2 regions of the Lelliottia sp. RD5 genome follow, and region 1 is predicted to be linked to the other one. Evidence: predicted binding sites of a transcription regulator. Region 1 holds the regulator's gene; the other holds the start of a gene.

Evidence for each region. The regulator sigma-54, encoded in region 1, starts transcription at its own class of promoters, with help from an activator protein. The targets are predictions, from matches to a motif close to GTTGGCACANNTTTCGCTNT.
Region 2: the regulator sigma-54 is predicted to act here: its motif matches at 1,510-1,529, upstream of hypA (hydrogenase maturation nickel metallochaperone HypA).

The regions. Positions count from the first base shown of each region.
Region 1 covers NZ_JBVYHQ010000002.1:82,293-85,675, reverse strand. Annotated here, with positions in the region: gene lptA (lipopolysaccharide ABC transporter substrate-binding protein LptA) at 1-216, shown strand, start outside; gene lptB (LPS export ABC transporter ATP-binding protein) at 223-948, shown strand; gene rpoN (RNA polymerase factor sigma-54) at 996-2,429, shown strand; gene hpf (ribosome hibernation promoting factor) at 2,452-2,739, shown strand; gene ptsN (PTS IIA-like nitrogen regulatory protein PtsN) at 2,822-3,313, shown strand; gene rapZ (RNase adapter RapZ) at 3,359-3,383, shown strand, end outside.
Region 2 covers NZ_JBVYHQ010000002.1:554,638-558,020, reverse strand. Annotated here, with positions in the region: gene hycC (formate hydrogenlyase subunit 3) at 1-217, opposite strand, end outside; gene AC0LWE_RS10390 (4Fe-4S dicluster domain-containing protein) at 214-822, opposite strand; gene hycA (formate hydrogenlyase regulator HycA) at 892-1,347, opposite strand; gene hypA (hydrogenase maturation nickel metallochaperone HypA) at 1,557-1,907, shown strand; gene hypB (hydrogenase nickel incorporation protein HypB) at 1,911-2,774, shown strand; gene AC0LWE_RS10370 (HypC/HybG/HupF family hydrogenase formation chaperone) at 2,765-3,037, shown strand; gene hypD (hydrogenase formation protein HypD) at 3,041-3,383, shown strand, end outside.

The DNA of each region.
Region 1 (3,383 bases):
TATGAGCTGGCGAAGGACCTTGTCATCCTGACCGGCAATGCTTATCTGGAGCAGTTGGACAGCAACATCACTGGCGATAAGATCACGTATCTGGTGAAAGAGCAGAAAATGCAGGCTTCCAGCGAGAAAGGTAAGCGCGTGACAACCGTACTGGTTCCGTCCCAGTTGCAGGACAAAGGTAAAACCCAGGCTCCCGCACAGCAAAAGAGTAACTAATTCGTTATGGCAACATTAACTGCAAAAAACCTCGCCAAAGCCTACAAAGGCCGCCGCGTCGTGGAAGATGTCAGTCTGACCGTTAACTCCGGCGAAATTGTTGGCCTGTTGGGTCCTAACGGTGCAGGTAAAACCACCACCTTTTACATGGTGGTCGGCATTGTTCCGCGCGACGCGGGCAACATCATCATTGATGATGAAGACATTAGCCTGCTGCCGCTGCACGCCCGCGCGCGTCGCGGAATTGGCTATCTGCCGCAGGAAGCGTCTATTTTCCGCCGTCTTAGCGTGTTCGACAATCTGATGGCCGTCCTGCAAATCCGTGACGATTTGACCTCCGAGCAGCGTCAGGATCGCGCCAACGAATTGATGGAAGAGTTCCATATTGAACACCTGCGTGACAGCCTCGGCCAGGCACTTTCGGGCGGTGAACGCCGTCGAGTAGAAATTGCCCGCGCACTGGCAGCCAATCCGAAATTTATCCTTTTGGATGAACCGTTTGCCGGCGTCGACCCTATCTCCGTTATCGACATTAAACGTATCATTGAACATCTGCGCGACAGCGGTCTTGGTGTGCTGATTACCGACCACAACGTGCGTGAAACGCTGGCAGTTTGTGAGCGTGCATATATCGTCAGCCAGGGCCATTTGATTGCTCACGGCACGCCACTCGAAATCCTCGAAGATGAACATGTTAAGCGCGTGTACCTTGGGGAAGACTTCAGACTCTGATAGGGTAGAGGTTAAGTCACGCAGGACCGGAGAAAAACGCCCTGAACATGAAGCAAGGTTTGCAATTACGGCTCAGCCAACAGTTGGCGATGACGCCACAGTTACAACAGGCAATCCGTCTGTTGCAACTGTCAACGTTAGAACTTCAGCAGGAACTGCAGCAAGCGCTGGACAGTAATCCACTGCTGGAGCAAACCGATCTTCATGATGAGGTAGATACCCAGGAAAAGCAGGACACCGAAACGCTCGATACGGCAGATGCCCTTGAACAAAAAGAGATGCCTGACGAGTTACCGCTGGATGCCAGCTGGGATGAAATTTACACCGCTGGAACGCCATCCGGCACGCGCGCTGATTATCAGGATGATGAGCTACCGGTTTATCAGGGTGAAACTACGCAGTCGCTACAGGATTATCTGATGTGGCAGGTGGAGTTGACCCCTTTCACCGAAACCGATCGCGCGATTGCCACGTCCATTGTCGATGCAGTGGATGACACCGGGTATTTAACGGTAACCCTGGACGAGATTCTGGAAAGCATGGGTGATAGCGAAATCGAACTCGACGAGATCGAAGCCGTCCTCAAACGCATTCAACGCTTTGACCCGGTCGGCGTCGCAGCAAAAGATCTACGCGACTGTTTGCTGATCCAGCTTTCTCAGTTTGCAAAAGAGACGCCAAGACTCGACGAAGCGCGACTGATTATCAGCGAACATTTAGATTTGCTGGCGAATCATGATTTCCGCAGTCTGATGCGCGTTACGCGACTCAAAGAAGACGTGCTGAAAGAAGCGGTGAGTCTGATCCAGTCGCTCGATCCCCGTCCGGGGCAATCGATCCAAACCGGCGAACCCGAATATGTGATTCCTGACGTCCTGGTCCGAAAGCACAACGGTCTCTGGACCGTGGAACTCAATTCCGACAGCATTCCCCGCCTGCAAATCAACCAGCAATACGCGTCCATGTGCACCAGTGCGCGGAACGACTCCGACAATCAATATATTCGTAGCAATCTTCAGGAAGCGCGATGGCTGATCAAAAGCCTCGAAAGCCGAAATGATACGCTGCTACGCGTGAGTCGATGCATTGTGGAACAGCAGCAAGGCTTTTTTGAGCAGGGCGAAGAATTTATGAAACCGATGGTCCTGGCAGATATTGCTCAGGCCGTTGAGATGCACGAATCGACCATTTCGCGTGTGACCACGCAGAAGTATCTGCACAGTCCGCGTGGTATTTTTGAGCTTAAGTATTTCTTCTCCAGTCATGTGAATACCGAAGGCGGTGGCGAAGCCTCGTCGACGGCCATTCGTGCTCTGGTGAAGAAGTTGATCGCCGCGGAAAACCCCGCGAAGCCACTGAGTGACAGTAAGTTAACCACCCTGCTGTCCGATCAGGGTATCATGGTGGCACGTCGTACTGTTGCGAAGTATCGAGAGTCTTTATCCATTCCGCCGTCTAACCAGCGTAAACAACTGGTTTGACACAACCGATAAGGAAGACACTATGCAGCTCAACATCACAGGACACAATGTCGAAATCACTGAGGCTTTACGCGATTTTTTAAACACTAAATTCGCGAAGCTGGAGCAGTATTTCGAGAGGATTAATCAGGTCTACATTGTGTTGAAAGTGGAGAAAGTGACTCATATCTCGGACGCAACCCTGCACATAAATGGGGGTGAAATCCATGCCAGTGCGGAAGGGCAAGACATGTACGCGGCTATCGACGGCTTGATTGACAAGCTTGCGCGACAGCTTAATAAACATAAAGATAAACTGAAACAACACTGATTGTCCGAGCAGTTAACGGGTGCAGGGCGGCCTGTTGTAAAACACAACAGGCCATATGTACAGTTAGCGCTTAGGTGAAATTATGATGAACAACGATTCCGGTCTTCAATTAAGTCATGTCCTTAACCAGGAATGTACCCGCAGTGGCGTTCACTGCCAGAGCAAAAAACGCGCTCTGGAAATCATCAGTGAACTGGCCGCAAAACAGTTAAGCCTGCCACCTCAGGTGGTGTTTGAGGCCATCCTGACCCGTGAAAAAATGGGCAGTACCGGTATCGGCAATGGTATTGCCATTCCGCATGGCAAGCTGGAGGAGGACACCCTGCGCGCCGTTGGCGTGTTTGTCCAACTGGAAACGCCAATCGCATTTGACGCGATTGATAACCAGCCCGTCGATCTGCTTTTCGCGCTGCTGGTGCCTGCTGACCAGACCAAAACCCATTTGCACACGCTCTCGCTAGTGGCCAAGCGTCTGGCAGATAAAACAATTTGCCGCCGTCTGCGCGCAGCCCAAAGTGATGAAGAACTCTATCAAATTATCACCGAAGTGGAAGGCAATCAGGATGATGCGTAACCATAAGATGACCTCCACATCTGCAGGCGCGAGGAGAAACGGAACATGGTGCTGATGATCGTCAGCGGTC
Region 2 (3,383 bases), 470 kb from region 1:
TGGCAATGCTGTGGTGAATAAAAGGCATCACCGCCGCAGCATTCAGTCCGCGCGTCAACACGACAAAGCCCGCAGCCAGCGTCATCACGCTCCCCACTGCGCCGCCAAGCCCGGCAACCCAGCCGCTCAGCGGCTTGTAAAATGAGCAGAGGAGTGACAAAACGGCCGTCACCGTCAGGCACGCGACGGCGCTGATAATCAAATCGACAGCGTTCATTTCGCCCCCTCATTTTGCGTCTGGAACAGCGACAGATCGCCGAAATCGGTATTCACGGTCAGCTCGCGTTTACGTTTGCTGCTGCGCGCAATATCACGAATATTCACTAAAATCAGCGCCTTTGTCGGACAGGTGCGAACACAGGCGGGGCCTTGTTCGTCAAAGCTACACAAATCGCATTTCACCGCCACGGCACGCACGCCCGGTACCCAATCCAGCAGCGTACTGACGCGCGCCGGAGCCGGTGGCGCGGGTGGCGCTTTTGGCGAATTTGCATTTGCGGGAATGTGCAGCGGACGGCTGCCGGAAAATTCAATGGCACCAAATGGACAGGCGATGCCGCACAGTTTGCAGCTCACGCACAGGCTTTCATTTAATTGCACAGCCCCCTCAACGCGGGTGATGGCGTTGACGGGACAGACACCCGCGCAGGGGGCATCTTCACAATGATGGCAGAGCTGCGGCGCAGACTCTTTCTCATTTCGCATGACTTTCAAACGTGGCATCGACTGTAACCCGTGCAGACGGTGTGTTTCTGAACACGCCGCTTCACAGGTGTGGCAGCCAATGCAGACCGTCGAGTCAGCTATTACAAAACGGTTCACCGGGGAGTCCTCAGGACATAGTCATTTTTGACGAAAAAGTGCCATATCGACACCTCTCGACACGTAACATCAGACGGTGCGCGGCTCGCTCACCAACGCTTTTAAATCCACCGGTAAATCGTGCTCAACCGCGGAATAGAGGTTGTTGTAAACAGGTGCGATTTTTTCCAGATAGTGTTCAAGCACCTGCTGGCGATCGCGGTTGCTGACGTGACCGTCAACCATGCCGTCAGCCATCAACTGCGCCTGCGCAATCAGCTCTCTTTCGCCCTCTTTCGTCTCGACGAAGTACTGAATGGTGTGGCTGTTAAAGTTATCCGCCAGGGTGACGTAAATCATGAAGTGACCGAACAGCACAAAGCACAAATCCTCTTGTGCCGCACAGCTCATGGCGTGATGCAAACGCGCTTTTGACAGGGTGATCCCCTGGACCAGCGAATTACAGTAATGCTGCCATTGTTCCTGCAGTGATTGATGGCGCTGCGCGATGTAATCCGCCTTTTCGCTAATTTCCCAAATAGTCATCTCAGGTATCCGGTTAATGGAGATACGGCTATTAAGCAGATTTTGTGCCAATTTTTATCATGTTGAAATTTATAGAATTTAATCCAACGCAATCTGTCAACGACAGCCTGTCGACGTGTCATTTCGTCAGCAGTGTCATCGTCACACCCTAATCAAAATTAAGCTGGCATCGTTATTGCATTAATGGGGCAAATCATTGAGGAGGCGTCATGCACGAAATCACCCTCTGCCAGCGAGCGCTGGAGTTAATCGAACAGCAGGCAAAAGCGCACCACGCGAAACGCGTGACGGGCGTGTGGCTGAAAGTGGGGGCATTTTCCTGCGTCGAAACCAGCGCCCTTACCTTTTGCTTTGAGCTGGTGTGCCGCGACACGCTGGCAGAAGGCTGCCAGCTGCATATAGAAGAACAGCAGGCCGAATGCTGGTGCGAACACTGCCAGCAGTACGTCACGTTGTTGTCCTCTAAAGTGCGCCTCTGCCCGCAGTGCCAGAACGTTGGGCTGCGCATCGTGGCGGACGACGGTTTGCAGATTCAGCGCCTCGAAATAGACCAGGAGTAAATCATGTGTAGTACCTGCGGTTGCGCCGAAGGCAACCTGTATATCGAAGGCGATGAGCATCGCCCCCATTCCGCGTTTCGCTCTGCCCCCTTCGCCCCTGCACCGCGTGCCACGGCGGCGCTAACCGGCATTCGGTTCGCACCGAAGCCGTCGGATGCAGGCGATCTGCATTACGGCCACGGCAAAGCGGGAACGCATGCGCCAGGCATGAGCCAGCGCAAAATGTTGGAAGTCGAAATCAACGTGCTGGACAAGAATAATCAGCTGGCTGCGCGCAATCGCGCGCGCTTTGCCGCGCGTCAACAGCTGGTGCTGAACCTGGTTTCCAGCCCCGGTTCCGGCAAAACCACTCTGCTAACCGAAACGCTCAAACGCCTGAACGGCAGCGTCCCCTGCGCCGTTATCGAAGGCGATCAGCAAACCGTGAATGACGCCGCGCGTATCCGCGAAACCGGCACCCCGGCCATTCAGGTGAATACCGGTAAAGGCTGCCATCTGGATGCGCAAATGATCGCCGACGCCGCGCCGCGTCTGCCGCTGGCGGACAAGGGCATTCTGTTTATCGAAAACGTCGGCAATCTGGTGTGTCCGGCGAGCTTTGATCTGGGCGAACGCCACAAAGTCGCGGTGCTGTCCGTGACCGAAGGGGAAGACAAGCCGCTGAAATACCCGCATATGTTTGCCGCTGCCTCACTGATGCTGCTCAATAAAATCGACCTGCTGCCGTATCTGAATTTTGATGTCGATAAATGCCTGGCCTACGCGCGCGAGGTGAACCCGGATATTCAGATCCTGCTGGTGTCCGCCACGCGCGGCGACGGCATGGAAAGCTGGCTTGCGTGGCTGGAGAACGAACGATGTGCATAGGCGTTCCGGGACAAATTCATTCCATCGATGGCAATCAGGCGAAAGTAGAAGTCTGCGGCGTGCTCCGCGACGTTGATCTCACGCTGGTCGGGTGCGTGGATGAAACTGGCGCATCGCGTCTTGGCCAGTGGGTGCTGGTCCACGTGGGTTTTGCGATGAGCATGATTGACGAGGACGAAGCCCGCGACACCCTGGCGGCGCTGCAAAATATGTTCGACGTCGAGCCCGACGTCGGCGCGCTGCTGTATGGCGAGGAGCGATAGCCGATGCGCTACGTTGATGAATATCGTGCGCCAGAACAGGTGATGCGGCTTATCACCCACCTTAAGATTCGGGCAACATTACTCGAGTACACCGCGCAGCGTCCGCTGCGGATTATGGAAGTGTGCGGCGGACACACGCATGCCATCTTTAAGTTTGGCCTTGACCAGTTGCTGCCGGAGAACATCGAGTTTATCCACGGTCCGGGCTGTCCAGTGTGCGTGCTGCCGATGGGCCGTATCGATAATTGCCTCGAAATCGCCAGCCAGCCGGGCGTGATTTTCTGCACTTTTGGCGATGCAATGCGCGTGCCGGGCAAAAACGGTTCACTGTTACAGGCCAGAGCGC